Regions from separate parts of the Pseudomonas sp. ASL9 genome, predicted to be linked through region 1. Evidence: riboswitches for the same ligand, from Rfam matches in the RefSeq annotation. Region 1 holds a riboswitch; the other holds the start of a gene.
What was found. A riboswitch is a leader RNA that binds a small molecule or an ion and turns the genes downstream of it on or off. The one in region 1 is predicted to bind cobalamin.
Positions count from the first base shown of each region.

Region 2: another riboswitch for cobalamin. It lies ahead of cobO (cob(I)yrinic acid a,c-diamide adenosyltransferase); the one in region 1 lies ahead of AC1ME2_RS00690 (CbtB domain-containing protein).

Region 1 is NZ_CM155277.1:153,180-161,549, forward strand. Features, by position in the region: gene cobN (cobaltochelatase subunit CobN) at 1-416, opposite strand, end outside; gene cobW (cobalamin biosynthesis protein CobW) at 420-1,484, opposite strand; cobalamin riboswitch at 1,583-1,794, opposite strand; cobalamin riboswitch at 1,871-2,093, shown strand; gene AC1ME2_RS00690 (CbtB domain-containing protein) at 2,189-2,374, shown strand; gene AC1ME2_RS00695 (CbtA family protein) at 2,386-3,099, shown strand; gene AC1ME2_RS00700 (cobalamin biosynthesis protein) at 3,096-3,521, shown strand; gene cobM (precorrin-4 C(11)-methyltransferase) at 3,575-4,321, shown strand; gene AC1ME2_RS00710 (DUF1272 domain-containing protein) at 4,380-4,628, shown strand; gene nfuA (Fe-S biogenesis protein NfuA) at 4,716-5,309, opposite strand; gene AC1ME2_RS00720 (acyltransferase family protein) at 5,368-6,402, opposite strand; gene AC1ME2_RS00725 (fatty acid cis/trans isomerase) at 7,102-8,370, opposite strand, start outside.
Region 2 is NZ_CM155277.1:1,567,350-1,575,719, reverse strand. Features, by position in the region: gene AC1ME2_RS07355 (AI-2E family transporter) at 1-484, shown strand, start outside; gene hda (DnaA regulatory inactivator Hda) at 637-1,341, shown strand; gene AC1ME2_RS07345 (NAD-dependent deacylase) at 1,349-2,113, shown strand; gene AC1ME2_RS07340 (C40 family peptidase) at 2,189-2,845, shown strand; gene AC1ME2_RS07335 (C40 family peptidase) at 2,936-3,481, shown strand; gene AC1ME2_RS07330 (PQQ-dependent sugar dehydrogenase) at 3,986-5,311, opposite strand; cobalamin riboswitch at 5,557-5,778, shown strand; gene cobO (cob(I)yrinic acid a,c-diamide adenosyltransferase) at 5,884-6,495, shown strand; gene AC1ME2_RS07320 (cobyrinic acid a,c-diamide synthase CobB) at 6,506-7,801, shown strand; gene bluB (5,6-dimethylbenzimidazole synthase) at 7,798-8,370, shown strand, end outside.

The DNA.
Region 1 (8,370 bases):
TGCCAAAGCCGCTCGCCCTCTTCGGCCGCAACGGTGCTCAGCCCGCTTAACTCTGGGTCCGGACGATCATCGCCCGGCACCAGAATCAACTGCACACCCCGCCCAGCCAGTTCCACCAGACGCTCGACGCCATAGCGCCAATACCCAATGCCGCCATGCAGGGAAATCAAGATCACCTTGGCATGCCGCAGTACTTGATCGACGTACATGTCCACTGATGCGTGATTTTGCACTTGCATCGGGTTGGCCAGACGCAGGCTCGGGTAATCCTCAGGCAACTGTTGCGCCGCCTCGGCCAGCAACGCCAGATGCGAATCGCCGCTACAGAGGATCACCAGCTCGGCTGGGGTTTGCCCCAAATCAGCGATGCTGTCGTCGGGTACAAAACCGCCGGGCTGGGTTCTCAGTAAATGCATAGGTCAGCCGGCAACCGCTGCGTGCAGTTGGGCTTCGAGCAGGCTGGCGTCGAGTTCCTGACCGATCAACACCAGATGGGTTGCGCGCTCTTCATCGGCACGCCAAGCGCGATCGAAATGCTTGTCGAACCGCGTCCCTACGCCTTGAATCAGCAAGCGCATCGGCTTGCCCGGAATCGCCGCGAAACCCTTGACCCGCAAAATGCCGTGCTGCACCACCAACTGCGTCAGGGCGTCGAGCAACAGGCTTTCGTCAGCCTGGGGCAATTTGATCGAGATCGAATCGAACGCATCATGATCATGGTCGTCATGGTCATCGCCTTCGTGATGGTCATGGTGGGTGCGGCGACTATCGATATGCACCTCGGACTCGGCACGCAGCCCCAACAATACGTTGATGGGCAGACGACCACTGCTGGCCTCGATCACTTTGACCGCAGGCGGCAACTCTTCCGACACCTCCGCGCGAACCGCCGCCAGGCCAGCCGCGTCGAGCATGTCGGCTTTATTAAGGATGACCAGGTCCGCGCTCGCCAGTTGATCGGCAAACAACTCATGCAGTGGCGATTCATGGTCAAGATTTGGGTCGAGTTTGCGCTGGGCATCGACCTGATCCGGGAACGCAGCGAAGGTGCCTGCCAACACGGCTGGGCTGTCTACCACTGTAATCACCGCATCGACCGTGCAGGCGTTACGGATTTCTGGCCACTGAAAGGCTTGTACCAGCGGTTTTGGCAACGCCAGACCGGAGGTTTCGATCAGAATGTGATCCAGGTCGCCGCGACGGGCAACCAATTCGCGCATGACCGGAAAGAACTCTTCCTGAACCGTGCAGCACAGGCAACCGTTGGCCAGTTCGTAGACACGACCGTTGGCTTCTTCTTCGGTGCAGCCGATGGTGCATTGCTTGAGGATGTCGCCGTCGATGCCCAGCTCGCCGAATTCGTTGACGATCACTGCGATGCGCCGACCTTCGGCGTTATCGAGCATGTGCCGCAGCAACGTGGTTTTGCCCGAGCCGAGGAAGCCGGTAACGATAGTGACGGGAAGTTTGGCCAGTGATTTCATCGGATGCCCTTTGGCAAAGCGGCGGGCAAGCAGGACGATATCCACGCAGCGCACGCACGCGGATCAATTCGCCACCGGATCACCCCGCCCGGTTGTAGTGAGAATCTCGTGTCGAGGCAGGTCTCCTGGCTGACGGCGGCGTGTCGATGGCCTGAAAAGCGTCCGACACGCGTTCATTGCGCCTTCCCACACGCGTGCAGTGGCAGTGCAATGAACATGACCGTATACAGTTGCGGGGGCAGCCGCGGCTTGAACCGCGTTCCCTTCTTAGCTCCGTGCAATACCGGAGCACCTCGAGCGAGCAAGGCTACGCAGTGACCGCAGACAGGTCAATAACCAACTCGGCCGCAGAGGTACTCGGTTGACTCCCGTGCTGGCCCATGTTTTCCTAGCCCCTTGTTTCGGGTGCCCTTCACAGGGTGAAACGGGAAACCGGTGCGCTTCATGCCAATGTGCATAAGCAAGTCCGGCGCTGCCCCCGCAACGGTAAGCGAGTGAAGAGTCATATCCACTGTGCCGGCAGTCCGGCATGGGAAGGCGATTCTTGATGGTCAGGTTGCATACAGACCCTTCGCAAGCCCGGAGACCGGCCCGACAAATCACATAACAACCCGCGGTGGGCGGGCGCTGTTGAACCTCTACTGACGTCTGTCAATAGGGTTTCCATGCGCTTGCCTACTTGCCCGGATCATTAGGGAAGCGTCATGTCGATCAGCACCATCAACCACTCAGCTACCACCACTTCCATTCAAACTCGACGCCTGACGGCTGCTGTCAGCGCCCTCTTGCTGGGTGCATTTCTGGTCTACTTCGCCGGCTTCTCGCATATCGATGCGGTCCACAACGCTGCGCACGACACCCGTCACAGCTCTGCCTTCCCTTGCCATTGAGACCTGCCAGCATGTTCAAGCGTATCGCTCAAACGGCCGGGTTCACAGGTCTGCTAGCTGCACTGTTATTGACGCTGCTGCAAAGCTTCTGGGTCGCACCGTTGATTCTGCACGCGGAGACTTATGAAAAGGCGCCGACAGAACACGTCCATGAGCATGCTGAAGGCGCTGGGCACGTTCACGACGCCGAGGCTTGGGAGCCACAGGATGGCTGGCAGCGTGTCGTGTCCACCACCGGCGGCAATCTGGTGGTCGCGGTCGGTTTTGCATTGATGCTGGCGGGGCTTTATACCCTGCGTGCGCCGGGCCGTACGTCTCAGGGCGTACTGTGGGGGCTGGCCGGTTTTGCCGTGTTCGTTCTGGCGCCAACTTTGGGCCTGCCGCCTGAGCTGCCAGGTACCGCGGCAGCTGATCTGGTTCAGCGACAAATCTGGTGGGTGGGCACTGCCGCGTCTACCGCTGTTGCCCTGGCGCTGATCGTGTTTGGCAAGCACTGGTTACTCAAGGTGCTGGGGGTGGCGACTCTGCTGGTGCCGCATCTTATTGGCGCGCCGCAACCCGACGTGCATGCGAGCCTCGCCCCTGAAGCCTTGGCAGCTCAGTTCAAGATCGCCTCGCTGTTGACCAATGCGCTGTTCTGGGTCGCGTTGGGCCTGATCAGCGCATGGCTGTTCCGTCGCAACAATCATGAAATCAACACCCCGCACGTCAATCACCGCACATGACCCAGCAACACTCTGTGCCGACCCTGGTGGTCGGCCTCGGCTGCCAGCGCGGCTGCCCTGCTAGCCTGTTGCTTGAATTGATTGAACAGGCTTTGCAGGCACAGGGTCTGGCAATTGAAGCCATCACTGCCCTCGCCTCCATTGATCAAAAACGTTCTGAACCAGGCTTGCTGGCGCTGGCCGAGCGCCTGAGTCTGCCACTGGTATTTTTCAGTGCGGCAGAGTTGGCGGGGTTCGACGCGCAACTCAGTTACCGTTCGGCCATCGCATTCGCCCATACAGGGTGCTACGGCGTGGCCGAAAGCTGCGCATTAGCGCTGTCGCAACGCCTTGGCGGACGCCACAGCGAATTACTCATTACCCGCCAGAAAAACTCACACGCGACGTTTGCCTTGGCCGGCGACGTACCTAATCGTCGATAATCCATCTGCTTTCACTCCCCTTCAACAGCCCATGGCTAGATTCTGGAGAACCCATGACCGTCTTTTTTATCGGTGCAGGCCCCGGCGACCCGGAGCTGATCACGGTCAAAGGCCAGCGCCTGATCCGCAGTTGCCCGGTGATTATCTACGCCGGCTCGCTGGTACCGACCGCCGTCCTTGAAGGCCACCAGGCCGAACACGTGGTCAATAGCGCCGAACTGCACCTGGAACAGATCATCGCCGTGATGAAATCCGCTCATGAACAAGGCCAGGATGTCGCCCGAGTGCACTCGGGCGATCCCAGTTTGTATGGCGCCATTGGCGAGCAGATTCGTTACCTGCGTGAACTGGATATTCCCTTCGAAATCATCCCTGGCGTCACCGCGACCGCTGCCTGCGCCGCACTGTTGGGCACCGAACTGACGCTGCCGGATATCTCCCAGAGCGTGATCCTGACCCGCTACGCCGATAAAACCTCGATGCCCGTTGGCGAGGAGCTGACCAGCCTGGCGCAGCATCGGGCGACCATGGCGATTCATCTAGGGGTCAAGAACCTGCCGAAAATTGTTGCTGAACTGACCCCGCACTACGGCGCCGACTGCCCGATTGCCGTGGTCCATCGCGCCAGTTGGCCGGATCAGGATTGGGTGCTGGGCACCCTGGCTGACATCGAGGAAAAAGTTCAAGCCAAGGGTTTTCGCCGTACCGCCTTGATTCTGGTGGGCCGGGTATTGGCCAATGACCAGTTCGCCGAATCTTCACTCTATCGGGCCGGACATGCACATATCTACCGGCCCTGATTGCCAAGAGCCACTAGTGTTTGGCATTGTTACCAACCACCTGACGAGGCCACCCCCCATGCTTGAACTTCGCCCGAGCTGTGAATGCTGTGACCGCGACCTGCCTAGCGACAGCCAGGACGCGTTGATTTGCTCGTTTGAATGCACCTTCTGCAGTGATTGCGCACACGACCGTCTAGGCGGTGTCTGCCCCAATTGCTCCGGGCAACTCCTGCCACGTCCGGCACGCACCGGTGCTGCGCTGCTCAAGAACCCGGCTTCCAGCCAGCGCGTGTTCAACCCGGCCGGTTGCGCCAAGGCCAGCTGAAACGGCTGCACGAGACACAAAAAAATGCCTCGAACCAGTCGAGGCATTTTTTTTGTAGCTGTTTTATCGCGTTGAGAGACACCCGACTTAGTAGTAGGCGTTTTCTTTTTGCGTGTGGTCGGTAACGTCGCGCACGCCTTTGAGCTCGGGGATACGCTCAAGCAACGTACGCTCGATCCCTTCTCTCAAGGTTACGTCAGCCTGGCCGCAGCCTTGGCAACCGCCACCGAACTTCAGCACAGCGATATTTTCGTCGTTCTCTTCAATCACATCGATCAGCGAAACCTGGCCGCCATGACTGGCCAGACCCGGATTGATCTCGGTTTGCAGGTAATAGTTGATGCGTTCGTTGATCGGGCTGTCGGCATTGACCATCGGCACTTTGGCGTTTGGCGCCTTGATGGTCAACTGACCGCCCATACGGTCAGTGGCGTAATCGACAATGGCATCATCCAGAAACGCTTCGCTGAAGGAGTCGATCCAAGCAGTGAAGCTTTTCAGGCCAATGGCCTTGTCTTCTGGTTTCTCTTCGCCCGGCTTGCAATAAGCAATGCAGGTTTCAGCGTATTGGGTGCCAGGCTGGGTAATAAACACGCGGATGCCGATGCCCTGGGTGTTCTGCTTTTCAAGCAGATCGGCCAAATAGTCGTGGGCGGCATCGGTAATAGTAATAGCGGTCATGAAAATTCCTCGCAGACGTGGCCGCAGTTTACGCCAATCATTCGCGCCGCACAAAGTCCTAGTAATTTTGTCGGGAAAGGGCCGCCGCCTCGCCCACCGCTCTTCGCTTGTCCAGCCAGCTTTTGAGGCGGAGATACAGTCCTTTTTCGATCCATTCGTAGCTGCCCCAGGCCCCTAGGGCAATCAGCGGTATACACACAGCGAACACAGCATAAGGATTGAGTCCATAGCGCTCAGACGCCAGCCATCCGCCGTAGAGAACCAGTACGTGGAGTAAATACACCGAGTAGGAACAGTCGCCCAGCGCCTTGAATAATCGGTTGCCCTGGAAATACGGTTCCAGCGAGATACAGGCGATGACGATCAAAGCGCTTGGCAGCCCCCAGTGCATAAACCGTTGTGAAGGCGGCAGGTGATAAATAGTGACAGCCGCACCGGCAATCGCCAACAACGGAAGCCATAGTCGGGGAGTGATCCAGCCCCGGCGGTAGATAATGCCAATGCCGATGCCCAGCAGAAACTCGTAAACAATATCGTTGCGGTAGAAGTGGCTGATCCAGCCGTAACGTGTCAGGACCTCACTCACCGCGAACAATGCGGCCGCGACAATCAGCGGTCGATGACGCTGATGGACCAGGAACACCAACGAGAACAGCAAATAAAAGAACATTTCATAATTCAGCGTCCAGCCCACGTTCAGCGTCGGATACATCCCGTAACCGCCGGGATTTTCAGACGGAATGAACAGCAGCGACATGATGAAATGCGGCCAGTCGATCACTGCGTGAGGCATCAGCGGTTGTGCCACAACAATCAGCAGCGCCATGGCAACGGTGTAGACCCAATAGGCGGGGACAATACGAATGATGCGATTGACCATGAAACGACCGGCCGGCATGTCTTTGTCTTGGGTCGACAGGTAAATCACCAGCCCACTGATAACGAAGAAAATATCGACTCCTACCGCCCCCTTGTCGACGAAAAACTGCCCTACAGGGCCGCTGGCATGAAAATCAAAGAAAATCTGCATGAAGTGGTGACACACAACAACCCACGCGGCGTGTGCTCGCAGGGCTTGAACCGAAATCAACATCCGCAACTCACCTATTTTGAAATCACGATCAAGGACCCCGAATAAATCGCTATTTCAGGACTTCTCGGTACGTCGGACCGCCATAAGGCGCAAAAGGTTGCGCTAGCGTGATGATCGGTAGATGGCTGCGGGCCATGTTTTGCCGGGGAAATAAGGGACCTCTGTGGGAGGCCACGCCCCGTCTTCGACGCCGCGCTGTCGCGCAGCAAACTGGGTTGCGATTTGGGTGTCGTGATTGGTGGTGGTGTGTCAGATAAGATGCCTTCGCGAATAAATTCGCTCCCACCGGGTCTTGATTTTCCTTTGATTTTTAAGTGAATTGACTCTCGAATTACGGTAAGGCCCCTTTTCCAGAAGGCCGAGCGCAGGCGTTGCGCAGGGGGGTATGAGGCAAGGATGCCGAGTAAGCCGCACGGGGCCAGGGACGGCCCCTTGCGGCGACCCCCGGAGCAATGCCGGAGCGAGGGAAATCCGAGCCTAGGCGAGGATCCGTATGGCGGGGCAAAGCCTTTTGGTTACTTTTTGGCGTCTGAAAAAGTGACACGCTGTAAGAGCGGAACCGTAATTTCAGCACACACCAATGCCGGATATACACATCGCAACCAATACCATCACATTGTTTTTAAAAGATTAAAAATCTCTTTGATGGGAACAGGCTTGCAACTACGCGTCCCGCTGCGAAGACGGCCTCAAGCGGGACTACAAATTCTCATACCGATTCATATCCAGCACCCCCGCCTCAACCGGTTCGGTCTCCTGGATGTAGCGCGTCAAGTCGTGAAAATAAAACCAGAACTGTGGATTACTGCGGCGTACACCCCAGCGCTGGACTATTTTTTCGAACGCATCGGCATCCCGGGCCTGCTCCATGGCCTCGACAAACGATGGCACCTGCCTGGCAGGAATATCAAACATGAAGTTCGGATAACTGCTCAGCACCCCAGGGTAGATGGTCAAGGTATCCAGCCCCGTCTGAAAGCGGTATGCCTCACCGAGCATGAAGGCGACATTACTGTGCGCACGGTTGCGCAGCATGCTGTAGAGCTCACGTTTACCATCGCTGGCCTGAATGCGGAGCATGCTCGCTTCTGGCAATTGATCAATCACGTGCAGCCCGGCCGCCGGGCGCGAGGCCAGACGACTCAGCGCCTGTTCGGCGTCCTGCAATTCAGGCTCCAGGGTTTGCCGGGCGCAGTACGCGCCACTGCAGCGGTTGATCGGGTCTGGCGTGACGTTCAAGTCGCCATAGCGCTTGAGGAGTTGATGGGCGAAATCATGCACGGGATCTTTTTCACTGAACTTGATGCCGCTCGGCGTATCGTCGTCGATGCCCTGATAATCCAGCCACATCTTCACTTTGCCGCTGTTCTGGTACCAATCGCTCAACAGGTCATCGCGCGAGTCGGCGGGCATCAGGCGCAAGAAGTTCTGCTCGGCGCCGTTGCGGATCAGGTCGAAATACAGCCGGGTCTGCGCCTGGTGCGCAACGTTGCCAAATACGTCGAAATTGACCGCGAGCTGATAGTAGGTGCGTTCAAGTATGGGGAAGTCGAACAGCCACATTGTCTGCGGGATTTCGCCGATCAAGCCTTTATTGACGGAGGCATTGTCGTAGTGACGAAAAATCGACAACAAGGCATTGTCGTTGCCGGCCCACAAGGTCGACCAACTGGGTGCTGGCGCGTCAGCGTAGGCCTTGCTGCGCAGCGCCTCATACTCGTTGCGTTTGTCGCGATACGAGTGCCATAACATCAGCACGCTGCCAACGTCGTCGATCTGGCCTGGCATGGACAGCAACGGCGTGGCCTTGGCACGATAGGCCTCATCCGTGAGGTACAGATCGTGTGCCGGGTCCTGGAAAAGCGCCCAGAAGTTGTCGCGAATGACATCGCTCGCGATATTTCCATGGCACACCGGCCCACGAATAAAGGTGCGAATGAAGTACTCGGCGTTGTCGAGCATGAACTG
Region 2 (8,370 bases), 1.4 Mb from region 1:
GTGTCATGAGGTCCTCGGTGCTTTTATTCGTGGTCAGTTGTTGGTAATGGTCGCCCTGGGCTTTATCTATGCCGCTGGCTTGATGCTGGTGGGGCTGGAGTTGGGCCTGTTGATCGGTGTGATTGCAGGGCTTGCGGCGATTGTGCCGTACATGGGCTTTGTGATCGGCATTGGTGCCGCCGTCATCGCCGGGCTGTTCCAGTTTGGCGGCGACCTGTACCCGATGATGGGAATCGTCGCGGTGTTCATGGTCGGTCAGGCCTTGGAGGGGATGGTCCTTACCCCGTTGCTGGTGGGGGACCGAATTGGTCTGCACCCCGTGGCGGTCATCTTCGCGATCCTGGCGGGCGGTGAGCTGTTCGGTTTCACGGGTGTGCTTCTGGCGCTGCCGGTGGCCGCCGTCATCATGGTCCTGGTGCGCCATGTACATGACCTCTATAAAGAGTCGGATATTTACGGCGGCATGGGAGATCCTGAGCTGTAGGTGATCTGTCTGATACGGCGCATGACGCGAGGCAAACGCAAACCATTGATTTTGCTTGTGGTCTGCCGCATTGTGCGCAAAGCGACACCGGTATAAACTTTGCTCACTTTACACAGAGGCCCCTAGCGGCTCGCTTGAGCCGTTCAGCCAGCATGAAACCGATTCAGCTGCCCTTGGGTGTTCGTCTGCGTGATGACGCCACCTTCATCAATTATTATCCCGGCGCCAATGCCGCAGCACTCGGCTATGTCGAGCGACTGTGCGAAGCCGATGCTGGCTGGACCGAAAGCCTTATTTATCTCTGGGGCAAGGACGGCGTGGGGCGAACGCACTTGTTGCAGGCTGCCTGCCTGCGCTTCGAGCAACTGGGCGAGCTGGCGGTCTATCTACCTTTGGCTGACGTGATCGATCAAGGTGTCGAGCTGCTCGATAACCTTGAACAGTACGAGCTGGTTTGCCTGGATGACCTGCAAGTGGTGGTTGGCAAGCCTGAGTGGGAAGAGGCGCTGTTCCACCTGTTCAATCGGCTGCGCGACAGCGGCCGTCGCCTGTTGATTGCAGCGTCCCAGTCTCCTCGGGAATTGCCGGTCAAACTTCTCGATCTCAAATCGCGGCTGACCATGGCTCTGGTGTTCCAGATGCGGGGTCTGTCCGACGAAGACAAGCTGCGCGCCTTGCAGTTGCGCGCCTCGCGCCGTGGCCTGCACCTGACCGATGAAGTCGGTCATTTCATCCTCACCCGAGGCACCCGCAGCATGAGCGCGCTCTTCGAGTTGCTCGAACGTCTCGACCAGGCTTCTCTGCAAGCGCAACGGAAGCTGACCATTCCTTTCCTGAAAGAAACGCTGGGTTGGTAACGCGGCCGTGGTAGATCGCGAGCTGTTGCTGCAAACAGCGGCGGCGCTACGTCATGCTCAGCGCATCCTGATTATTACCGGCGCGGGCTTGTCGGCCGATTCTGGTCTGCCGACCTACCGCGGTGTGGGTGGGTTGTACAACGCAAAAACAGCGGATGGTCTGCCCATCGAAATGGCGTTATCCGGTCCGATGCTGCGTCGCGACCCTGCGCTGTGCTGGAAATATATCGCCGAGCTGAGCAAAGCCTGTCTCGGCGCGCAACCCAATGCCGCGCATTACGCCATCGCGCAATTGCAACGGATCAAGCCTGAGTGCTGGGTGCTGACGCAGAACGTCGATGGCTACCATCGTGCTGCTGGCAGCCCGCCTGAGCGCTTGATCGAGATCCATGGGCAACTGGCACCGTTGTTTTGCCAATCCTGTGGCGCTGTCGACCCGGAACTGAGCGAGCACCTGCAACGGCCATTGCCACCGCTGTGCAAGCAGTGCCATGGGGTATTGCGCCCGCCAGTGGTGTTGTTCGAAGAAATGTTGCCCGAGCGGGCGCTGGAGATTTTGTACGAAGAAATGGCCAAGGGGTTCGACGCTGTGTTGAGCATCGGCACCACCGCGAGTTTCCCGTATATTTACGAGCCGGTGCTGCGTACACGGGTGTCCGGAGGCTTTACCGCCGAGATAAATCCGACGCCGACCGACCGCAGTGCGGCCATGGATGTTTTCCTGGGCTGTAGAGCCTTAGAGGTTATGGAAGCGCTGGTAAGTCACATTTAGCTCGATTGAATTTGCAAATGAGGATGATAGAAGGCATAGTCTCGGCTTCTTTACATATCAGCCACGGTCGTGCCCATGCTAGCTCGCTTTGCACCCCTCGTGCCCCTCGCACTGGTTTCACTCCTTTTTGGTTGTGCGGCTAACATGCCTGCCTCGAACCAGCAGCAGGTCCAGAATCAGGCTCATACCTCGATTACTGCACAGTCTGCACGCTCCTCCCAGATGGCCGACGGATCTGATTCCGTGCTGTCGGAAGAGTTGATCACCGAAAAAGAACTGGCTGAGTTTGCTGACAGCAAGCCATACCGTATGCCGGTTCTTGCCGACAGCATCCTTGAACGCGGCATGTCCCTGATCGGTACCCGTTACCGCGTCGGTGGTACGTCCGAAGCCGGTTTCGATTGCAGCGGATTCATCAACTACCTCTTTCGTGAAGAGGCGGGCATGACCCTGCCACGCTCCACTCGCGACATGATTAACCTGAATGCTCCGCTGATTGCTCGCAATAACCTGAAGCCGGGTGATCTGCTGTTCTTCAGCACCAAAGGTCGCGGTCGTGTCAGCCACGCCGGTATCTACCTGGGCGATGATCAATTCATCCATTCCAGCAGCAAACGCAGCGGAGGTGTTCGGGTCGATAGCCTGGACGACACTTACTGGAAGAAGACCTTCATCGAAGCCAAGCGAGCATTAGCCATGGCTCCGACTACAATCCAGACCCAGCACCAGTAATTACCGGGGCGTGTAAGCAGCCACCGGCTTATTACACGCAGTTCCGCCTCTCGGCAGAGTAAGCCGCATCCAGATCAGGTTGTTGTGTTTATGTCGATTACGGTACGCCTAGGGTTGATTACATTGGCCATTGCGCTGCTCAGCGCGTGTGCCGGGCACGCTCCGCCACCTTCAAAGCCATGGGTTATGCGACCTGCGGCGCCTGTCGTTTCCGACTATTCCTCGCCCGCTGCAGAAGAAGTGTTGTTGCGTGCCTTGGGTTTGGTCGGCACGCCTTACCGCTGGGGCGGCAACACACCTGATTCGGGTTTCGATTGCAGTGGCTTGATAGGCTATGTCTACCGCGACGCGGCGGGCATTGCGCTCCCACGCTCGACCCATGAGTTGATCGTGATGCGGGCGGCGGATGTGAGTCGCGATGCGTTGCAGTCAGGGGATCTGGTGTTCTTCGCTACCGGAGGCGGCTCACAGGTCAGCCACGCTGGTATTTACGTCGGGGAAGGGCGTTTCGTGCATGCGCCGGCGACGGGCGGCACAGTGCGTCTGGACAGTCTGGCCAACGTTTATTGGCAGAAAGTCTACCTCAACGCCAAACGCGTCATCGAGCCAGAGCATTTGGCGCGTAATAACCCCTGATCCGAAGCGATCTCCTCTTGTCAGACTGCTTTTTTAATCTTTTAAAAACAATGTGTTGGCGCTGTTTTTTATGTGTATATCCGGTATTTGGATGTGCTGGAATTACGGTTTCGCTCTTACAGCGAGGAACCTTTTTCAAGCGTCGGAACGCCGAACCGCAAAAAGGTCCCGCCAAAAGGCTTGCCCCTCCATACGGATCCTCGCTTAGGCTCGGATTTCCCTCGCTCCGGCGTTGCTCCGGGGGTCGCCGCAAGGGGCCGTCCCTGGCCCCGTGCGGCTTACTCGGCATCCTTGCCTCGTTACCCCCTGAGCAACGCCTGCGCTCGGCCTCCTGGAAAAGGGGTCTTGCCGTAATTCGATACTCAATTCACACAAAATCCCAAAGGCAGATCAAAATCCTGTGGGAGCAGGCTTGCCTGCGAAGGCGACACACCATCACCGATCACGACACACAAATCGCCACCAAGTTTGCTGCGCGACAGCGCGGCGTCGAAGGCGGCCCGGTTACTGTGACTTCGCCGCCGTCACCCGCCAGATTTTGTTGCCGACATCGTCGGCCACCAACACCCCGCCATGCTGATCACTGACCACGCCTACCGGACGGCCCTGGGCTTTTTCGTCTGCGGTGAGAAAGCCGGTCAGCAGGTCCACAGGTGTGCCGCTGGGTTTGCCATTGGCGAACGGTATGAATATCACCTTGTAGCCACTGTGGGGTTTGCGGTTCCACGAGCCGTGTTGGCTGACGAACAGGCCATGGGTAAACGGTGCCGGCAGCGATTTTCCATGGGCGAAGGCCATACCCAGCGACGCAGTGTGGGGTCCGACTGCGTAATCCGGCGCGATGGCCTTGGCCACCAAGGCCGGGTTCTGTGGAGAGGCGCGCACATCCACATGCTGGCCGTAGTAGCTGAACGGCCAGCCATAAAAAGCGCCATCCTTCACTGAGGTCACGTAGTCGGGCACCAGATCGCTGCCGATTTCGTCGCGCTCATTGACGGCGGTCCACAGCTTGCCCGTCTGCGGTTCCCAATCCATGCCAACGGGGTTGCGCAGGCCGGAGGCAAAAATTCGGTGCGCGCCCGTCGCGGCATCGACCTCCCAGATCGCGGCACGACCGACTTCCTTGTCCAGGCCGTTCTCACCGACATTGCTGTTGGAGCCAACGGTGACGTACAGCCTTTTACCGTCCTTGCTGGCGATGACGTTCTTGGTCCAGTGGTGATTGATCGCCCCGGCGGGCAGATTCGTCACTACGCTCGGCTTGTCGGTAATCGAGGTTTGCCCGTTTACATAGTGGAAACGCAGCAATTGATCGGTATCAGCGACATATAAATCGTTGCCGACCAAGGCCATACCGAAGGGTGAATTGAGGTTTTCCAGGAATACGGTGCGGGTTTCAGCGACGCCGTCATGGTTTTTGGCGCGCAACAGTGTGATCCGGTTGGCCGACGCTACACTCGCGCCCGCACGGCCCATGACCTTTTTCATGATCCAGCCACGAATGCCCTTTGCGTCATCGGGCTTGGTGGGTGAATTGGTTTCAGCGACCAGTACATCGCCATTAGGCAGTACGTACAACCAGCGTGGGTGATTCAGGTCTTCGGCAAAAGCGGATACCTGGGTGCCTGGCGCCGCGATAGGTTTTGCACCCTGTGCCCAGCCCATGGCAGGGGCGATGTTCACGGTAGGCATCAGGGTCTTGTTCGGCTCCGGCAGCGTCGGTGCCGGGCCGGTGCCGTCTGCCACTTGCAGGGTGGCCATCTCGCCGCAAGCCGCAAGGCCGGCCGCCAGTACAAGCAGCACTGCCAGCTGAGGTCGGAGTGTGAACATGGTGATCTCCATGAAAAACAAAGGGTGCATACCAAGAGATAGAGAAGGTTGAGCCGTTGAGGTTCAACCTTATCTATGGGCACGTTGATAGTTAGCGAGCTTAGTAGATCGCGCGAAAGAGACTCGTATTCAATGTCAGTCCACCGGCGAGGCGCGCTCAGGTAACAGCAGCTTGTCGCCTGGTACGGCATTATTACGTGAAAGCAAACGGCACTTCGATTGACGCTATACCCCCAACCCTCTACCCTTCGCGACGTGTTTCAGGTGCTCTGCAATCGATGATTGGCGGAGTGAAACAGGGAAGCCGGTGAGGGCGCGTCTAGCGACCGATTCCGGCGCTGCCCCCGCAACGGTAAATGAGTCAACGCTGCACATTCAGTCACTGCGTCTTAAATGATGTGGGAAGGCGTGCAGTAGGGCAACGCCCGCTCATGAGTCCGGAGACCGGCCTGATCCATTCAACAGCATCACGGCGGGCGATGCTCTGCGCACGGTTTTTTCTGGCCGTGCTGGCAGTCAATTCTTGTGCCTTCCGTTTGCTTTCGCGTGCCTTGCTCAAACGGAGAGCTGAGATGAACGAATCCCCCGAACGTGACGAACGCCATCTGGCGCGCATGCTGCGTAAAAAAGCCGTGATGGACGAGCGCATTGCCAGCTCGCCGAATGAATGCGGGCTGTTGCTGGTACTGACGGGTAATGGCAAAGGCAAAAGCAGTTCTGCGTTTGGCATGCTCGCCCGCGCCATGGGCCACGGTATGCAGTGTGGCGTCGTGCAGTTCATTAAAGGTCGCAACAGCACGGGCGAAGAGCTGTTCTTCCGTCGCTTCCCTGAGCAGGTGCGTTATCACGTCATGGGCGAAGGCTTTACTTGGGAAACCCAGGACCGCCAGCGCGATATCGCCGCCGCCGAAGCTGCGTGGGAAGTCTCCCGGGAAATGCTGCGCGACCCGAGCATCGGCCTGATCGTGCTCGATGAACTGAACATCGCCCTCAAACACGGCTATCTGGATCTGGAGCAGGTGCTCAGTGATCTGCAAAGCCGTCCACCGATGCAGCATGTGTTGGTGACCGGCCGTGGCGCCAAACCTGAATTGATCGACCTGGCGGACACAGTCTCCGAGATCGCCGTGGTCAAGCATGCCTTCCAGGCGGGTATTCGCGCGCAGAAAGGCATCGAACTATGAGTAGCCCTTCATGAGAGCGCCGCGTCACTGCCCGGCGGTGTTGATCGCCGCGCCAGCGTCTGGCCAAGGCAAGACCACCGTGACTGCCGCACTGGCCCGACTGCACCGCAATCAAGGGCGCAAGGTTCGGGTGTTCAAATGTGGCCCGGACTTTCTCGACCCGATGATTCTCGAGCGTGCCAGTGGCGCACCGGTCTATCAGTTGGACTTGTGGATGGTCGGCGCTGACGAAAGCCGCCGTCTGTTGTGGGAAGCCGCCGGTGAGGCCGATCTGATTCTGATTGAAGGAGTCATGGGTTTGTTCGACGGTACGCCGTCCAGCGCAGACCTGGCGCGCCACTTCGGCGTACCGGTGCTGGGCGTGATCGACGGCACCGCGATGGCCCAGACGTTCGGTGCGTTGGCCTTGGGCCTGGCGCGTTATCAGCCGGACCTGCCGTTTGCCGGGGTATTGGCCAATCGCGTCGGCACCGTGCGCCACGCGCAATTGCTCGAAGGCAGCCTGACTGAGGGCTTGCGCTGGTACGGCGCGTTGTCGCGAGAAACCGGGATCGAATTGCCCAGCCGTCATTTGGGGCTGGTCCAGGCCAGCGAACTGAATGATCTGGACGCACGGCTCGATGCGGCCGCTACGGCCTTGGCCAGTACCTGCGAGGTGTCCTTGCCGCCAGCGGTCGAGTTCGCCGCGCCCGACATCGTCACCGCTGAACCCTTGCTTGAGGGTGTACGCATTGCCGTCGCTCGGGACGAGGCGTTTGCCTTTACCTACGGTGCCAGCCTCGACCTGTTACGAGCCATGGGCGCTGAATTGTCGTTCTTCTCACCGATCCACGACGCGCTCATTCCCGATGCTGACAGCCTTTATCTGCCGGGCGGTTACCCCGAATTGCACCACGTCGCGCTGGGTCAAAACCTGCCGATGCTGGCCGCCATTCGCGCCCATCACGCCGCAGGTAAACCACTGCTGGCTGAGTGCGGCGGCATGCTTTACCTGCTGGATGCCTTGACCGATGTTGACGGTCAGCGTGCGGAGCTGGTGGGGTTGCTGGCGGGCGAAGCGGTGATGCAAAAGCGCTTGGCCGCGCTGGCCTTGCAAGCGGTCGAACTGCCGGAAGGCTTGCTGCGGGGGCACACCTACCACCACTCACTGACCAGCACTGAGTTGCAGCCCATCGCTCGCGGCCTGAGCCCCAACGGTGGGCGCGGTGCCGAGGCGGTCTATCGTGACGGGCGCATGACGGCGTCTTACGTACACTTCTATTTCCCTTCTAACCCTCAAGCGGTTGCGGCGCTTTTCAAACCATGAATGATCTGGCTTTCAGCCCCGACGAACGTGCGGCAGTGTATCGAGCGATTGCCGAGCGTCGCGATATGCGCCACTTCATCGGAGGCAGCGTGGCTCCGGAACTGCTGGCGCGATTGCTGGAGGCCGCGCATCAAGCGCCCAGCGTGGGATTGATGCAGCCATGGCGCTTTATTCGCATCAGCGACCGGTCGCTGCGGGAGAGCATCAAGGCGCAGGTCGAGGCAGAGCGGATTCTTACCGCAGAAGCCTTGGGTGAGCGCTCCAACGATTTCATGAAGCTCAAAGTCGAAGGCATTAACGATTGCGCGGAAGTGCTGGTCGCGGCGCTGATGGATGATCGCGAGCGGCATATTTTTGGCCGCCGCACCTTGCCGGAAATGGACATGGCATCCTTGTCCTGCGCGATTCAAAATTTGTGGCTGGCGGCCCGTGCCGAAGGGCTGGGCATGGGCTGGGTTTCGTTGTTCGAACCGCAAGCGTTGGCTGACCTGTTGGGCATGCCGGAGGGGTCCAAACCGCTGGCGATTCTGTGCCTGGGACCGGTGGCTGAGTTTTACCCGGCACCGATG